Regions from separate parts of the Caballeronia sp. RCC_10 genome, predicted to be linked through region 2. Evidence: predicted binding sites of a transcription regulator. Region 2 holds the regulator's gene; the other holds the start of a gene.
The links. The regulator FliA, encoded in region 2, starts transcription of late flagellar genes. The targets are predictions, from matches to a motif close to CTAAAGTTTNNNNNNNNNNNGCCGNTA.
Positions count from the first base shown of each region.

Region 1: the regulator FliA is predicted to act here: its motif matches at 3,504-3,530, upstream of AB6804_RS11955 (DUF4088 family protein).

Region 1 covers NZ_JBFUPT010000005.1:91,253-97,232, reverse strand. The annotation lists gene AB6804_RS11980 (FadR/GntR family transcriptional regulator) at 1-648, shown strand, start outside; gene AB6804_RS11975 (CreA family protein) at 926-1,405, shown strand; gene AB6804_RS11970 (AraC family transcriptional regulator) at 1,467-2,303, shown strand; gene AB6804_RS11965 (AzlC family ABC transporter permease) at 2,481-3,152, shown strand; gene AB6804_RS11960 (AzlD domain-containing protein) at 3,149-3,472, shown strand; gene AB6804_RS11955 (DUF4088 family protein) at 3,625-4,389, shown strand; gene AB6804_RS11950 (ATP-dependent helicase) at 4,402-5,980, opposite strand, start outside.
Region 2 covers NZ_JBFUPT010000003.1:438,111-448,918, forward strand. The annotation lists gene AB6804_RS09705 (branched-chain amino acid ABC transporter substrate-binding protein) at 1-631, shown strand, start outside; gene AB6804_RS09710 (cytochrome b/b6 domain-containing protein) at 750-1,271, opposite strand; gene AB6804_RS09715 (PepSY domain-containing protein) at 1,292-1,555, opposite strand; gene AB6804_RS09720 (thiamine pyrophosphate-binding protein) at 1,633-3,324, opposite strand; gene AB6804_RS09725 (hypothetical protein) at 3,374-3,511, opposite strand; gene flhF (flagellar biosynthesis protein FlhF) at 3,574-5,298, shown strand; gene AB6804_RS09735 (MinD/ParA family protein) at 5,291-6,208, shown strand; gene AB6804_RS09740 (RNA polymerase sigma factor FliA) at 6,229-6,960, shown strand; gene AB6804_RS09745 (PAAR domain-containing protein) at 8,429-8,992, shown strand; gene AB6804_RS09750 (hypothetical protein) at 8,989-9,786, shown strand; tRNA gene AB6804_RS09755 (tRNA-Arg) at 10,462-10,537, opposite strand.

The sequences.
Region 1 (5,980 bases), on a different contig from region 2:
GAGCGCGATCTGGCCGAGCAGTTGAACGTGTCCCGGCCGTCGCTGCGCGAAGCGCTGATCCGCCTCGAATCCGATGGCTTCATTCGCGCGGTGGCGCGAGGCGGCTTCGTCGTGTCGGACGTGACCGCGCCGCTGGTGTCGCTGCCGCTCGCGGCGTTGCTGCAACAGCAGCCGGACGCCAGCGGCGACGTGCTCGAACTGCGTCACGGCCTCGAAACGCTCGCCACGGCCTACGCCGCCGAGCGCGCGACCGAAGCCGATCTCGCGCGAATCCGCGCCGCGTTCGATGCGCTCGAAGCCGCCGTCGCCCAGAAAAGCGCGCGCATCGCGGAAAAGGACGCGGCGTTCCACCTCGCCATCGCCGATGCAACTCACAACGTCGCGCTCGCCCACGTGATGCACGGGCTCAACGAACTCGTGCGCGAATCGATGCTGACTTCGCACCGTCTCGTCGACTATGACGACGAAGTCGAAGCCGACCTGCTCGTTCAGCATCGCGCGATGCTCGACGCAATCATCGCCCGCGATCCGGCGCGCGCCCGGGACTGCGCGGGCGCGCATCTCGACTACGTGCGGGCGCTCTATCGCGACGGCGCAAAGGGGAAGGCGCGCAGCCGCGTTTCTCACGATGACATGACGAATTCGTAACGTGCTCGTAAGATTCGATAGGACTTCGCCTACACGCATTTCGGACGCACACGGCTAACGCGCGATGAACGAACTCGCGATACTGAAACCGTCGTCAACAACATGCGCAAGGAGGACAAGATGCCTTATCTACTCGGATGGCTGCTCGGCGTGCCGGTTATCGTGCTCGTGATTCTGTATCTGATCTTCCATTGAACCGGCAGCAACAGACTGCATCAAAAGCACCGAAGGGCGTCGTTACAATACGGCGCCCTTTTCTTTTTTCCGAAGGATCGTGATGAACCGCGCCGCCCGTCTGACTTCGACCGCATCGCTCGTTTTTCTGCTTGGCGCGACTGCCGCGCACGCGGAGGAAATTGCGAGCGTCAACACGAACTTCCGCATCACCGGCTCGGACCGCGTGAGCGTCGAGGCCTATGACGATCCGCTCGTCGGCGGCGTGACGTGCTATGTCTCGCGGGCGCGCACGGGCGGCGTGAAAGGCACGCTCGGCATCGCCGAAGATCCGACGGAAGCGTCGATCGCGTGCCGCCAGGTCGGGCCGGTCGCGTTCAAGGAACCGCTCAGGCAGAAGAGCGATGTGTTCACGGATCGCATGTCGTTCATCTTCAAGACGCTGCATGTCGTGCGGATCGTCGATGCGAAACGCAACACGCTCGTGTATCTGACGTATAGCGACCGTATCGCGAGCGGCAGCGCGAAGAACAGCGTGACGGCCGTGCCGGTGCCGCAGGGAACGGCGATTCCGGTGAAGTGAGCACGGCTCGCGGGCAGGCGAAGTTGTAAACTGACCAATTCGCCTTCGAACGATCCGCTCAATGAACGCGCCACGTTTCTCCAACGCCGCACGCTACTGGCGCTCGCCGCTCGTGCCGGACGCGGACATGGTCACCGCCGAGTACTACGACCACGAATTCGCGCCGCACTGGCACGACGCGTACACGGTGCCGGTCATCGAAGCGGGCGCGGAATGCTATGACTATCGCGGCTCGCGGTACGTGGCCGAAGCGGGCTCGGTGCCGGTGATCAATCCCGGCGAGCTGCATACCGGCGCGCGGGCCGTGGATGCCGGCTGGCGCTATCGCGTGTTTTATCTGCCGGTGCCATTCGTCGAAAATCTGGCGCGCGAGATGTCGGGGCGCGCGACGGCGGCGCCGTGGTTCGTCGCAGGCATCATCCGCGATACCGATCTGGCCAGGCGGCTCGTGGCCGCGCATCGGGCGCTGGAGCGCGCCGGACAAGCGGCCAGCGCGGACCCGCTCGCCGCCGAAACCGCACTCGTCGATGCGGTCAGCACGCTGCTCGCGCGCGATGCGCTCGAACGGCCCTCGCCCGCTCCGCTCGCTGCCGATGCGGTGCGCGTCGCAACGATGAAAGCCCGCCTCGCCGACGATCTTCTCGAACCCGTTACGCTCGCGGAACTCGCCCGCACGGTCGGGCTGTCGATGTTCCATGCGGCGCGGCTCTTCACCCGCGAAACGGGTCTTGCGCCGCATGCATGGCGCAATCAATTGCGCATCGCGCGGGCGTTGCCGGCGTTGCGCGCGGGGACGTCGATCGCGCATGTCGCGGCGGCCAGCGGGTTCACCGATCAGAGTCATTTCACGCGGCACTTCAAGCGCGCGTTCGGCGTTGCGCCGGGACGCTGGCGCTAAGTTCGCCGTTTCCGCTTCGCGACCGCAAGAACGTACAAGCCGGCCAGGGCACGACTGGTTATCCTCCGCAAGCTGGCAACACGCACATGTCGTACTGGAGGGAGGACCACCTTGACCGCATCATCATCCACCAATGCGCTGAGCGAATTCGCCGCCGGCGCGCGTGACACCATCCCGATGATGATCGGCGCCGCGCCTTTCGGCGTCATCTTCGGCACGCTCGTCACCGCGAGTCCGCTCGCGTTGTGGCACGGCCAGCTCATGTCGCTCGTGGTGTTCGCCGGCTCGGCGCAGTTCATCGCGGCCGGCATGATTGCCGGGAATGCGAGCTTCGCCGTCATCTGGGCGACGACGTTCGTCGTCAATCTGCGGCACATCCTGTATTCGGCGACGCTCGCGCCCTACGTCGCCCATCTGCCCGCGCGCTGGCGCTGGGCGCTGGCCGGCCTCATGACCGACGAAGTCTTCGCCGTGGCCTACGCGCATTACCAAAAACGCACGGCGGGCGAAATCGGGCCGCATTACTTCTTCGGCTCCGGCGTCGCAATGTACCTCAACTGGCAAGTGTGGACGCTCATCGGCCTGTTCTTCGGCGCGGCGTTTCCGGGCCTCAAATCACTCGGGCTGGACTTCGCGATGGTCGCGACGTTCATCGCGATCATCGTGCCGCAACTCGTCGCGGCGCGCTTCGTGGCGGCGGCGCTGGCGTCGGGCGTGCTGTCGTTCGCGTGGCAAGGCTGGCCGTACAAGCTCGGCCTGCTCGCGGCGGTGCTCGTGGGCGTCGTCGTCGGCATGCTGCTGACGATGACGGACGCCAAAGCGGGACTCGACAAGGAGCGCGTGCGATGAACTATGTGCTGCTGATCTTCGGAATGGCGCTCGTCACCTATGTGATCCGCGCCGCCGTGTTCGTGCTCGGCGAGCGGCTCACGTTTGCGCCCGTCGTGCGTACCGCGCTCGGCTTCGTCCCGGTGACGGTGCTGACCGCGATCATCGTGCCGATGACCGTGTCGCCGCACGGCACCGGCGCGGAGCTGACCTGGCGCAATCCGCAGCTCGTCGCGGCGGTGGTCGCCGTCGTCGTGTGCGCGTTGACGAAGCGCACGCTTTTGACGATCGCCGTGTCGCTCGCAGTGTTCTTCTTCTGGCAACTGGTCGTGTTGCGTTAGGCGTTGCGCAGTGCGCGCCTTACAGAAGCCACTCAAGTTTCCGGCTCCCGCGCCGATATCAGAATCGAATGGCCTCCGCTCTGCCGGCGGGCCGACAGCATCTCCCGCGAGTGGGCCATCGGGCTGCCCCGAGCGCGGAACCGGAAACCGACATGCCGCAAATCACCCTTTCGCTTCGCGACGAGACGATCGCTTCGCTGCAACGCGACTTCGAAGCGTTCTTGCGTCTCTCGCTGAAGCTCGACCCTCAGTTCATCACGCCGTCGTTCGAGGACTTCCTGCGCGCGAAGCTGCTCGACAACCCCACGCCGCTCACCGAGCAGGCCGTGCAGCGCATGCTCACGCACGGCCAGTACGCCTGGGCGAAGCGCGCGCTCGACAAGGAGTTTCCGGACGTCGTCGAAATCCTGATTCGTCAGGCGGCGGAGCACGGCTTCGCGTTCGCGATTCGTTCGGACTGGAGCGCGGAAGATCTGCTGAAGGCATCGCGCGAATGGGCGGCGGCGATCGTCACCGAGGCGAAGGGCGATGTATCGCAAGTCGATGTGCTCGCCTCGCAGATCAAGTCGGCGGCGGCGGATATCCGCACGGTCGAGGAAAAGATGCAGACGCCGGCCTGGCGGCTCGCCGATTCGCTTCGTCAGCGTGTCCATGACGCGAAGGTCGCCGTGGAAACCAACGTCGGCTCGACGGCGCGCGAAAAGCTCGGCGAACTGCGCGCGCTGCTGCGCCTCAGCATCTTCTATGGTTCGGTGCAGAAGCAGGAAGCGCAGCAGTTGCTCGAATATCTGCGCTCGCTGCGGCCGGAATTGTTCGTCGAAGAGCCGTATGACGGCTTCACGCGGTTCGCGGCGTGGCTGCGGAGCATCTTCGGTCACGCGCCGCGGGCGGCAGGCGCGACGCGGGCCTCGCGCTAACGAGGGCGCGCCCTACTCCCACATTCCCTTGAGCCGCGCGGCGATATCGATCTTCGCTTTCGCCGCCGCCGCTAGCCCTGCCGCCGTCGGCGCGGCGGCGACCGGCACGGGCGGCCATGCGGCGGCCTCGAAGTGCGGCATCAGATGCGGCGGAATGAAGCGCGTGCGCTGCGCCCACACGTGCCTGTCGCCGAGGTTCGTCTGGTTGTGCACGTAGAACCGCTGCGGCGTGATCACGTGCAGGTCTTCCTTTGCCCGCGTCATGGCGACATACAGCAGGCGGCGCTCTTCGTCGAGTTCCTCTTCGCTGCCCGTGCCGAGATCGGACGGAATGCAACCGTCGACGCCGTTAAGCACGAACACGTTGCGCCACTCCTGCCCCTTCGCGGAATGGATGGTCGAGAGAATCAGATAATCCTCGTCGATGAGCGGCACGCCCGATTCATCGCTTGTCGCGTCGGGCGGATCGAGTGTCAGTTCGGTGAGAAAGCGCTCGCGCGTCGGATACGTCGACGCGATGCTCTCCATCTGCATCACATCGCCGATGCGAATGGCCGCGTCCTCGTGGTTGCGCTCCAGGTGCGGCTCGTACCATCGGCGGATCATTTCGAACTCGGCGGGCCAGCCCGATTCCCGCCCGCAAAGCCTGCCCATCAGGGCGACAAAGCGCGGCCAGTCCTCGCTCGCGCGTGCGGGCGCGCTGAAGGCTGCGATGGCATCGGCTGCCCGCGCGTTCTGGGCGACGCCGTCAAGCAGGCGTCCCGCGATCGCCGGCCCGACGCCCGGCAGCAGTTGCGCGACCCGAAAGCCCGCGACGCGGTCGCGCGGATTCTCGGCCCAGCGCAGCACCGCGAGCACGTCCTTCACGTGCACCGAATCCAGAAACTTGAGCCCGCCGAACTTCACGAACGGGATGTTCTTGCGCGTCAACTCGATTTCGAGCGTCGCGCTGTGATGCGCCGCACGAAACAGCACGGCCTGCGACTTGAGCTTCATGCCGCCCTTGCGCGCCTCCAGCACCTTTTCGACGACATAGCGCGCCTGATCGGCCTCGTCGGCGACGGAGACGACGCGCGGCTTCTGCGCCGATGCCTTGTCGGTCCACAAGTCCTTCGTGTACCGCTCGGCGGCAAGCCCGATGACCGCGTTCGACGCTTCGAGAATGGACTGCGTCGAGCGGTAATTGCGATCGAGCGTGACGGTCGCGGCGGGCGGATCGAAGTGTTGCGGGAAATCGAGGATATTGCGCACGGTCGCGCCGCGGAACGAATAAATCGACTGCGCATCGTCGCCGACGACGGTGAGGCCGCGCCCGTTGGGTTTCATCGCGAGAAGAATGCTCGCCTGCAAGCGATTCGTGTCCTGATATTCGTCGACGAGCACGTGATCGAAGCGGCTCGACAGATCGGCGGCAATCGCCGGCTCCGCCGCGAGATGCGACCAGTAGAGCAGGAGGTCGTCGTAGTCGAGCACGCTTTGCGATTGCTTCGCGCTGACGTAGGCGGCAAACAGGCGCTTCAGATCGGCTTCCCACTCGCGGCACCACGGAAACGACTGATCGAGCACCGTCGCGAGCGACGCGCCGGTGTTG
Region 2 (10,808 bases):
CGTCGATGACCGCACGGCCTACGGCCAGGGTCTTGCCGACCAGTTCGAGAAGGCGGCGAAGTCGGCGGGCGGCGCGATCGTCGATCGCGAGTTCACGAACGACAAGGCTGTCGACTTCAAGGCGATTCTGACGAAGATCAAGGCGACGAACCCGGACCTCGTCTACTACGGCGGCGCCGATTCGCAAGCCGGCCCGATGGCCAAGCAGATGAAGACGCTGGGCTTCCGCGCTCCGCTGATGGCCGGCGAAATGGTCAAGACCGACACGTTCCTGAAGATCGCGGGTGACGCGGCCGACGGCACGGTGGCATCGCTGGCTGGCCTGCCGATGAACGAAATGCCGGGCGGCGCGGCATACGAAGCGAAGTACAAGAAGCGCTTCAACGAAGAAGTGCAGACGTACTCGCCGTACGCGTATGACGGCGCGATGGCCATGTTCACCGCAATGAAGGCGGCCAACTCGACGGACCCGGCGAAGTACCTGCCGATGCTCGCGAAGACCGACATGCAAGGCGTGACGGCGAAGCATCTGTCGTATGACGCCAAGGGCGATCTGAAGAACGGCGGCATCACGCTGTACAAGGTCGTCGGCGGCAAGTGGACGACGCTGCAGAGCGTGGGCGGCAAGTAAGGCTTAGGCTTTCGCCTTGAGTGTTGGAACGGCCCGGTTCGCGCAAGCGGCCGGGCCGTTTTGCATGGAGGTGGTCGTTTGAATCTCGCGGGCAAATGCTGACCGCGCCGCCAAACGGCTATTCCAACGGCTTGTTGACCCGCTTATACCCCGTCACCATCGCGCGAATGAGTTCCTCACGCGTCCAGACGGTCATCAGCACGGCCGCCGCGATATGCACGCAAGCGAAGATCTCGATGACGAGGGAGAGCCACGTATGAATCTGCTGGGGCCAGTCTTCGCCCCAGAAGGCATCGAGCCGCATGAGCCATCCCGACACGCCGAGCGCGAGGACCACAAGCCACAGAAAGAGCGCCATCAAGCCGCCGAGCGGATTGTGCGATTGATGATGCAGCGGCCGGCCCGCCGCAAGGGAGCGGAAATATTCGCGAAGACGCGCCGGTGTCGGCCACCACGCCGAGAAGCGCGCATTCGCCGAGCCGATGAACCCCCACACGATGCGCGCGACCACGAGTCCCGCCGCGATGTACCCCAGCAGCCGATGCGTGGAATCCGTCGGCCCGAAAAGATTCCACACGACGATGCCCGCGACCGCCCAGTGCGTCAGCCGCACCCAGATGTCCCAGACCTTTACGCGCATCGACATGACAAACAGCGTGCTCAGTCGACTTCGGACTTCACGACATCCAGCGTTTTGGTGTCGTAGTAAATCTCGACTTTCTTGCCGTCCTTGTCGCGACCGTAAATTTCGTAGCAGTTGCCATCGACCTTGAACTTGCGGATCTTGTAGCCCTGCGACTCGATCTTGGCCTTCGCATCCGATTCCTTCATCCACTCGCCTTTCGGATGCGCCGTGCAGTCCGCTTTCGCGAACGCCGCACCGGAGAAGCCCAGCGCCAATGCAACCGCAAGAATCTTGAGCATCGCTAACCCCCAGTAATTTCGAGCGGATTACTCTACTGCCACCGGGGGTTAAGAGCAAGCAAATCGAAAGCTCGCGGTCAACGCTTGCCTTGCTGACGAACCTGCTCCAGCGTCGCCGCCGGCGTGCTCTGATCCTGTGGAATGCGAATCTCGATGACCGCGGGCAGCCCGGATTCCACGGCGCGATCGAACGCGGGCATGAACTGGTCGGTCGTCTCGACCCGTTCGCCGTGCGCCCCGAACGCGCGCGCATACGCGACGAAATCCGGATTGGTCAGCCCCGTCCCATGCACGCGATGCGGGTAGTGCCGCTCCTGATGCATGCGGATCGTGCCGTATTGAGCGTTGTTCACGACGACGAAAATCACTGCCAGCCGATACTGCATCGCCGTGGCGATTTCGTGGCTCGCCATCATGAAGCAGCCGTCGCCGGCGAAGGCGATCACCGTGCGATCCGGATACAGCGACTTCGCGGCGATGGCGGCGGGCACGCCGTAGCCCATCGCGCCGCTCGTCGGTGCGACCTGCGAGCGGAAGTGCCGATACGAATAGTGCCGATGCAGCCACGTTGCGTAATTCCCCGCGCCGTTCGTGAGAATGGCGTCGGCGGGCAGCCGTTCGGCGAGCGCGCGCATGATCTCGCCGAGCTGGACATCGCCCATCATCGGCCTGGGCTTGCGCCATTCGAGGTACGCGGCGTGCGCGGCCTCGGCGGCTCCCGTCCACGCGATCGCAGCGGGCGGTTCGAGCGCCGCGAGCATCGAAGCGATTTCCGGCATGCCCGACACGATCGGCAAATCCGCGCTATAGACGCGTCCCAATTCTTCCGCGCCCTGATGCACGTGGATGAGCGTCTGCTTCGTCTTCGGGATATCGAGCAGCGTGTAGCCGCCCGTCGTCGATTCGCCCATGCGCGGGCCGAGCACGAAGAGGACATCGGCGTCGCGCACGCGGGCAGCGAGCGCCGGATTGATGCCGAGGCCGACATCGCCCGCATAGTTCGGATGCTCGTTGTTCAGCGTGTCCTGAAAGCGGAAGGCGCAGCCGGCCGGCAACTGCCATCGCTCGATGAAACGCGCGAAGTCCTGCGTGGCGGCTTCCGTCCAGCCGCTGCCGCCCGCGATCACGAACGGCTTCTTCGCATGGGCGAGCAGGTCGCGCAGCCGTTCCATCTGCGCCGGCGCGGGCGATGCGGCCACCCGCTGATAACGCGGCGCGGCGGGCGCGGCATCGCAGGCTTCGGTCAGCATGTCCTCGGGCAGCGCGAGCACGACCGGCCCCGGACGCCCCGCCGTCGCGACGTGGAACGCATGACTCATGTATTCAGGCACGCGGCGCGGATCGTCGATCTGCGCGACCCACTTCGCCATCTGCCCGAACATGCGCCGATAGTCGATCTCCTGAAACGCCTCGCGATCCATGTGGTCGCGCGCGCATTGGCCGATGAGCAGGATCATCGGCGTCGAATCCTGATACGCGGTGTGCACGCCGATGGATGCGTGCGTCGCGCCCGGCCCGCGCGTGACGATCGCGACGCCGGGCCGGCCGGTCAGCTTGCCGACCGCTTCGGCCATGTTCGCCGCGCCCGCCTCGTGGCGGCACACGATGGTCTGAATCTGTTCAGTTTCGTCGTGCAGCGAATCGAGCACGGCGAGAAAGCTCTCGCCGGGCACGCAGAACACGCGCTCGACGCCGTGTTGCACGAGCGCATCGACGACGAGACGCGCGCCGGTGGTTTGAGTGGAAGCGGGGGAAACATCGGACGCCATGCGTAAAAGTCTCCTGTCGGTTCTGGTTGGCGGAAAAGCGCCCTATAGCTTACGCCGTGGTCGGCACGGCGAGCCGAATCTTTACCGCGATCTGCTCCATCAGCCGAAATACCCCTTTTTCACACCCCTTATCCAGCGATAGACGCAGGCGCTTCTTCGCAATAATGGCTTCACTGAAAGCGGACACGTCGAAACATCCGGCGACGCCCGCCTCGCAAAGATCGCAGTCATTCCTCATCGGGGGCAAGTTTGAACATCCGTAAATTCATTGGCGCGAACAGCCGCGACGCACTGCGACAGGTTCGGGAAGCGCTTGGCCCCGATGCAATCGTGCTGTCGAACCGTACGCTGGACGATGGTTCCGTGGAGATCGCCGGTTGCGCGGACAGCGATATCGCGTCGATCTCGCCGAAAGCGCAAGAGCTGGCCGCGCCCGCGACGTTCGCGAGCGCCACGCCGCGCGCCGCGCTGGCGCAGGCAGCAGCCGCTGCGGCCAAGCACGCCGCACCGAATCCCTATGCGAGCGGCGATGTGTTCTCGTCCGTGTTCGGCGCGAAGCCCGACGCCGATGCCGACGCAGCCGACGAAGCACCCGCCGACGAAGCATCCCGCACGCTGGCCGATTCGAATCCGTGGCTGATCGAGCATGCGCGACGCATCGCCGAGCAGGCCGCGACGCCGTCGAATCGGCCGCTGACGGCATCGTCGGCAATTGCACGCGGCATGGGCGTGCCGGTGCCGCCCAAAGCGCAAGCCGCCGACAAGCCGGAGACGGCGAGCTACGTGCTGCGCCAGGCCGCGCAACCGAAGGTGGACACGCCCGAGTGGGCGCGCGAAGCCGCGCAAGTCGCCGCACGCCGCGCCGCGCAGAAGATCAACGCAAGCGCGCCGCAAGCGGAAGCATCGCCGGCATCGGCTGAAGGTGCGTTCGAAGGCTTGCCCGCGAATGCGGCGGCTGTCGTCACCGAGGCGATTCGTGCGCGCATGGAGCAGGTCGTCAACGATACGGTGATGAACGAGCTGTCGTCGATGCGCTCGATGATGGAAGAACAGTTCTCCGGCCTGCTGTGGGGCGATCGCCAGCGCCGCATGCCGAGCAACGCCGCGCTGACCAAGCACCTGTTCGCCGCGGGCTTCTCCGCGCAACTCGTGCGCATGATCGTCGACAACTTGCCGGAAATGGAAAACGCCGAGCACGCGCTCGAATGGGTGCAGCAGGTGCTCGAATCGAACCTGCCGGTGATGGCGAGCGAAGACGCGCTGATGGAACGTGGCGGCGTGTTCGCGCTGATGGGCCCGACGGGCGTCGGCAAGACGACGACCACCGCGAAGCTCGCCGCGCGCTGCGTGATGCGCTTCGGCGCAAGCAAGGTCGCGCTGCTGACGACGGACAGCTACCGGATCGGCGCGCACGAGCAGTTGCGCATCTTCGGCAAGATTCTCGGCGTCTCGGTGCACGCGGTGAAGGACGCGGCCGATCTGCAACTCGCGCTTTCGGAGCTGCGCAACAAGCACATCGTGCTGATCGACACGATCGGCATGAGCCAGCGGGATCGCACGGTGTCCGATCAGATTTCGATGCTGTGCGGCGCGGGTCATCCGGTGCAGCGCCTGTTGCTGCTGAACGCGACGAGCCACGGCGACACGCTCAACGAAGTCGTGCAGGCCTACAAGAGCGCGGCCGATCAGCCGCCGCTCGCGGGCTGCATCCTGACCAAGCTCGATGAAGCGACGAACCTCGGCGGCGTGCTCGATACGGTCATCCGCTACAAGCTGCCGGTGCATTACGTATCGACCGGACAGAAGGTGCCGGAAAACCTGTACGTGGCGACCAAGCGGTTCCTGATCAAAAGCGCGTTCTGCATTCCGCGCGACGGCTCGCCGTTCGTGCCGCAGGACGAGGAAGTGCCGGCGCTGTTGTCCGCATTGTCCGCGCGTGCCGCGGCTGAACTCCATGAGGTTCGCTTTGGATAAGCTCGTGCTCGACCAGGCTGAAGGCCTGAGACGGCTCCTGACGCGTGCAGGCTCGCGCGTGGTGGCGGTCGCGGGCGGACCGGCGGGCATCGGTTGCACGTCGGCGGTGGTGAATCTCGGCGCGGCGCTGGCCGTGCATGGCAAGGATGTGCTCGTCATCGACGAGCGGCAGAACGGAACATCGGTGAGCCGCATGGCGGGGCTTTCCGGATCGCAGGCGATGAGTGCGGTGATGTCCGGCCGCCACACGTTGCAGGACGTCGTCACGCGCACGCCGCTCGGCTTTTCGCTGATCGCCGCGCCCCGCGAGGAGCGCGTGAGTCACGACGCCGCGCAGTGCCGCGGGTTGCTCGACGGACCGGCGGACATCGTGCTGATCGATACGCAACTGGATCGGCATGGCGCGCTGTCGTCGCTTGCGGCGCAGGCGCATGACTTCCTGATCGTCACGCGGGCGGCTGCGCCGGCGATCACCGAGGCGTATGCGTGCATGAAGCGTCTGCACTACGCGCATGCGATCGGACAGTTCCGCGTGCTGATCAATCACGTGCAGAACCCGGCCGACGCGGCGGTCGCGTTCGACAACCTGTCGGGCGTGGCGAGCCGGTATCTGGCGGTGGCGCTCGTGCAGGCGGGGTATGTGTCCGAGGATGCGCGCATTACTCGGGCGAGGGAGCTGTCGCGTTCGGTGGTAGAGGCGTTTCCGGCTACGGCTGCGGCGCGCGACTATCGCCAGATTGCGGCGGAGCTTCTGCACTGGCCGGTGCGTTCCACGCCGGCTGCCCGTGATGCTGAAGTTGAAAACGAAATGCAGTTTTTGGATGGCGAGTCTGACAAGGGCGGGCGGGAAGTGGCGCGAAGGGCGTCGATGTTTCCCGGCCATGCATTGAGCAGCACGGCGTCGATGTGATCAAGACAAAGGTGACCCAGATGTACAACGCCCAAGGCAAACTCTCGCAGTCCGACGTGTTGACGCGCTATGCGCCGCTCGTTCGCCGGCTGGGGCTGCAGCTCGTCGCCAAGATGCCGGCGAGCGTCGACCTCGACGATCTGATTCAGGCCGGCATGATCGGCCTGTTGGATGCGGCGAGCCGTTACAAGGAAGATCAGGGTGCGCAGTTCGAGACGTATGCGAGCCAGCGCATTCGCGGCGCGATGCTCGATGAACTGCGCGCGAACGACTGGCTGCCGCGCAGCATGCGCAAGACGTCGCGCGAAGTGGAATCGGCGGTGCACAAGGTCGAGCAGAGCCTTGGCCGTTCGGCGAGCGAGACGGAAATCGCCGAGCATATGCAGCTGCCGCTAGACGAGTATCAGTCGATGCTGCAGGACTTGCACGGCAGCCAGTTGATCTATTACGAAGACTTCGACCGCTCGGCGGACGACGAACCGTTCCTGGATCGACATTGCGTGGATCGATCGGACCCGCTGTCGGCGTTGCTCGATGACAGCCTGCGCGGCGCGTTGATCGAGGCTATCGATCGGCTGCCGGAGCGCGAGAAGCTGCTGATGAGCTTGTATTACGAGCGCGGGCTGAATCTGCGAGAGATCGGCGCGGTGATGGAAGTCAGCGAGTCGCGGGTTTGCCAGTTGCATAGCCAGGCGGTCGCGAGGCTGCGGGCGAAGTTGCGGGAGCAGGAGTGGACGGGGGTGGAGGCTTGAGGGGGCCGCGCCAAGTTTGGCAAAGATGCTAAGGGAAACCTATTCATTGATCGTCTTTTCATCCGACCAACCCACGCTTACTCCGCCAACGTCGATCAGAGGTGAGTCAAGCCAATCTGCATGCAATTCCGGCCCACGCCAGAAACGCATGCGGGGTCGCCGGGCGGCACGACGACAATTTGGGAATCGATGCTGACTTAACGCGTTGAGAGTCGTTTCCTGGTGGCGGATACAGGACGCGTAATGTCAGTGTTGGACCAGAGGTGATGAGTTCAGCTCTTGTGCCCTCAATGGTAGCCTTTGATTTCGCAGGCAAGGCCCGCCATTGAGGCCAGTGCAAATCCACCAGTGCCAGAAAGCGTTTATTTAACTTTTACGCCAGAACGCAGCAGCTACTAGGTTCACAAGTTGCCTTGTTAGAGCGTGATGCCAGTGGCCTCCGCCGCAGCGGCGGGCAACTGCACTCGACGATGCGGATCTGAGTCACGCGTTGCGAACGGGGTCGTTCGGTCATAGGGCGGCCTCTTGCAAACGCTGAGGAGCCCACACGTGCTGTACCAACGCAACCACCAGTGCGCGCGGGGCTCGCTGTTGCTCTCTCGTGAAGTTGTCGAAGGCTTTGAACGGCAATTGATGAGCGCGTTCGAGCCCTGGGCCGAGTCATTGAGAAATACAATGCGTCGCGGTTGTCTTCCACATAAACCGATAAGCGCACAGTGCTCAGATGTCTGTGTGTTTGAGCGGCACACACGTGTGATTCAGCCCACCCGGCGCGCGCTACAGGCTACCGCTCGCGCTGCGGTGGCAACCCGATCATGCCAAGCCTGTCGGCAAAGTGAAGTTTGCGGCGACTGGCCGCCGTGGCATCGGCTTTCGGACTACGCTTGCGCAGTGCGATGAACCCGGCGCGCTGCGCGACCGGCTCGGAGAAGCGTGGCAGAGCATCAAGGCCGGACTCGTGCGCGGCATTTCCATCGGCTTTCGACCGATCAAGCCGAACGGCGCGGCGACGGTTCGCATGGTATGCGATTCGTCGAATGGCAATGGCTTTAGCTGTCGTGCGTCACGATCTCGGCAAACAGTGGCGTGAGTATCACCGCATTGCCTTCGGCGGATAGTGAGCAACGGCGGATTAACGCTCCACCCCCCCCCGCATTATTCGACTCGACGGCATAGCGCCGACTATGCGCGACGGCACGGTGCGGCTCACTCCAGCAGACTGCAACCGCGCGAGACACTAGCGCCCCAATCGAAGACGTTTCAGAAGTTGATACGACTCGAATCTCCGTAGCCCGAAGTTCATTCCCTGTCAACTTTTGTCGATTTCACGATTTCGCTGATGCATCCAATTGCGCTTCTTCGTTGTGCTCGTATCCTGACAAATCAACTCAGGTGAGTAGGTCTTTTCTAACGAACCGAGACACATGCTGAAAAGCAAGCATAACGAATCATACAAAGGAGGCTGCACATGATGCGACGAATCGCCGTCGTTGGGGACCAACTCGATAACGGCGGAGAGGTTGGCTCTTACGAGGGACCGCAGTTTCTCATTCACGGGCACCAAGCCGCGCTTATAGGCGGCGAAGCTTATTGCCCGGTCTGCAAGACGACGGGATACATCGCGAAGGATGGCGGTCCGCGTCGTGTGAACTTCTTTATCAGCGAGATTGCAGCGCATGACGATGTAGTCGTGTGCGGCTGTCCAGAACATCCGCGCATCTTTGCCCAACTGGCAGGAGAGGCGTGGTACGACGATATGGCCGAGAGTCTTGGAGTGGTCGGTTCTCAAGGGTTCACGAGCGCAGACGCACCCAGAGCACAGCGTGACAGGGCGGAGGAGAATGCTGTTTTTGATCGACATTTCCAACTCGTTGATCAGGACGGTGTACCTGTTAGCCGTGCATTGTTCTATGTTCAATCTCCAACAGGGGAGATTCGCGAAATCACAACAACACCTGACGGCAAGACACCAATCATTGAAGGTCGAGATGGTAGTTCCATTAAATTGCTCCTTGTATACACAGAACAATGACATCCCCAGTAATTTCTGCGCCGCTCACGCCGAAGACAGATACTCGACCTCACGTTGTCAAACTCAAAATTTTCTGGAAAACAACGCGAAAATGGACAGCCACTGATGTAGCTGATTATCAAGCGCAGGCACCAGTACTTGCTGAACAGCTTCGCACTGAACAGTATTGGAGTAGAGACGGGAATGTCAAAACGAACCGCTTTACTTGCGAAGACTTTGCTGTCAGGCTGCTTATTCAATACGCAGCAGCTAGAGGGCTACCAATAAAGTTAGTGACGGGCGTTAGAACGTATAGAAACATGGAGGTGTACGGTCAGGCCGAACACGGAAAATATGATTCAAGCATGTATGGCTTTGCAGATATGGTGGAACTCACTTATGGCGCGCCCGACGTGCAGCGTATCAATTTGAATACCATGTCTATCTTCGATGCAGATGAGATTAGACCGGGCGATGTTTTGGCGTTAGCAAAGGATTTGAAGGGGCAAATGTCGCATGGGCTCGCTCACCATATTCAATTGGTCGTCAATTCGTCGCCTGAGACAATCCAGATTTATCAAGGAAATTCAGACGACACAATCCATCGTCCAGTTACTTGGGTGAATAAGGTGCTGGGCAGGAATGGCGCAGACCCGCAGCAATCTGCATACGCTGGATTGCCAGTCGAAATCGGCTATTTTCACAGAAATGGAAGCGGATGGGATTACAAGAATATGCAGACTGGGAACGGTAAATCTGATTATCTGAAGTATTTTGAAATCTATCGCTGGAACTTTACTGGATTCAACAATTGAGTGAAAGTCTAAAAGTTGTGTTTTCAGTGCTATCAGACGATCCGTCAGGTTTCCTATGGATCGTCGGGGTCTTAAATCTGCTGACTATCATTAGTGGGTTACGCGAAAACATTTGGCGCACGAAAATCTACAAGGCAATCGTATTTTTACAACTCCTTATTGTGCCTATCGTCGCCGTAATGGGATTTCACTATGCAACTCAGGCTCCAGCCTAGCCCTGAGGGCGAGCTGAATGGTTCTAGCGAGTTTAATTCGACCCGCTAAGATTCAATGATAGGTTTATCGCGCCCATGTGTCTCACTGTCGGCCGTTAGGCCTCTCCGGGACAGGCTGCTCCAATCTAGTTCGCATGCGGTGCGTACGGTCGCTCCGTATGCGGACTCGAGAGCGTAATCCTGCGCTGGCTCCAGTCACAAAAGCTGCTAGGAAATCTGTGCGCCGTGGCGATGCGTCCGGGCGAAGTGTATTTCGGTCGCTTCCACGCGTCGGGGTTGTAGCATCGCTGCTTGCCCCGATTCCCGGTGCAACTTATCGCTGCAGGTAACACCAACAAAGTCGGCCGCCGACAGGTTACTTATCAGCGATTTTCGCCGAAGTTGAGCAGCAGAATTTCCGTACAGTTTCCATACGCCCACGATCATGGTGTGTTGATTCTGGTGCAAGCTCTTGATAACTTGGCGCGCCCGGCTGGGATCGAACCAGCAACCCCTGCCTTCGGAGGGCAGTACTCTATCCATTGAGCTACGGGCGCATCGGCGGGAGCCTTGCTTGCGGGGTGCCGAAAGGCGACAGCAAGACTCATGCGAATCCGAGAGGATACCTGTTTTCCGGACATCCGTCCACGGCGAGCGGTTCAACGCAAAATCCAGCGCCACCGAACTGCGGGTAAACGCCCGTCACACGCCTCGCCGCCCCGCCGCCTTCCGTTAAACGTTCCGTCTATAATCGACCGTGCCTTTGACGACGCAAGGGCTAAGCGGTAGCCGTCACGCTGTCTGAACCGACTCAATCAAAAAACGGGA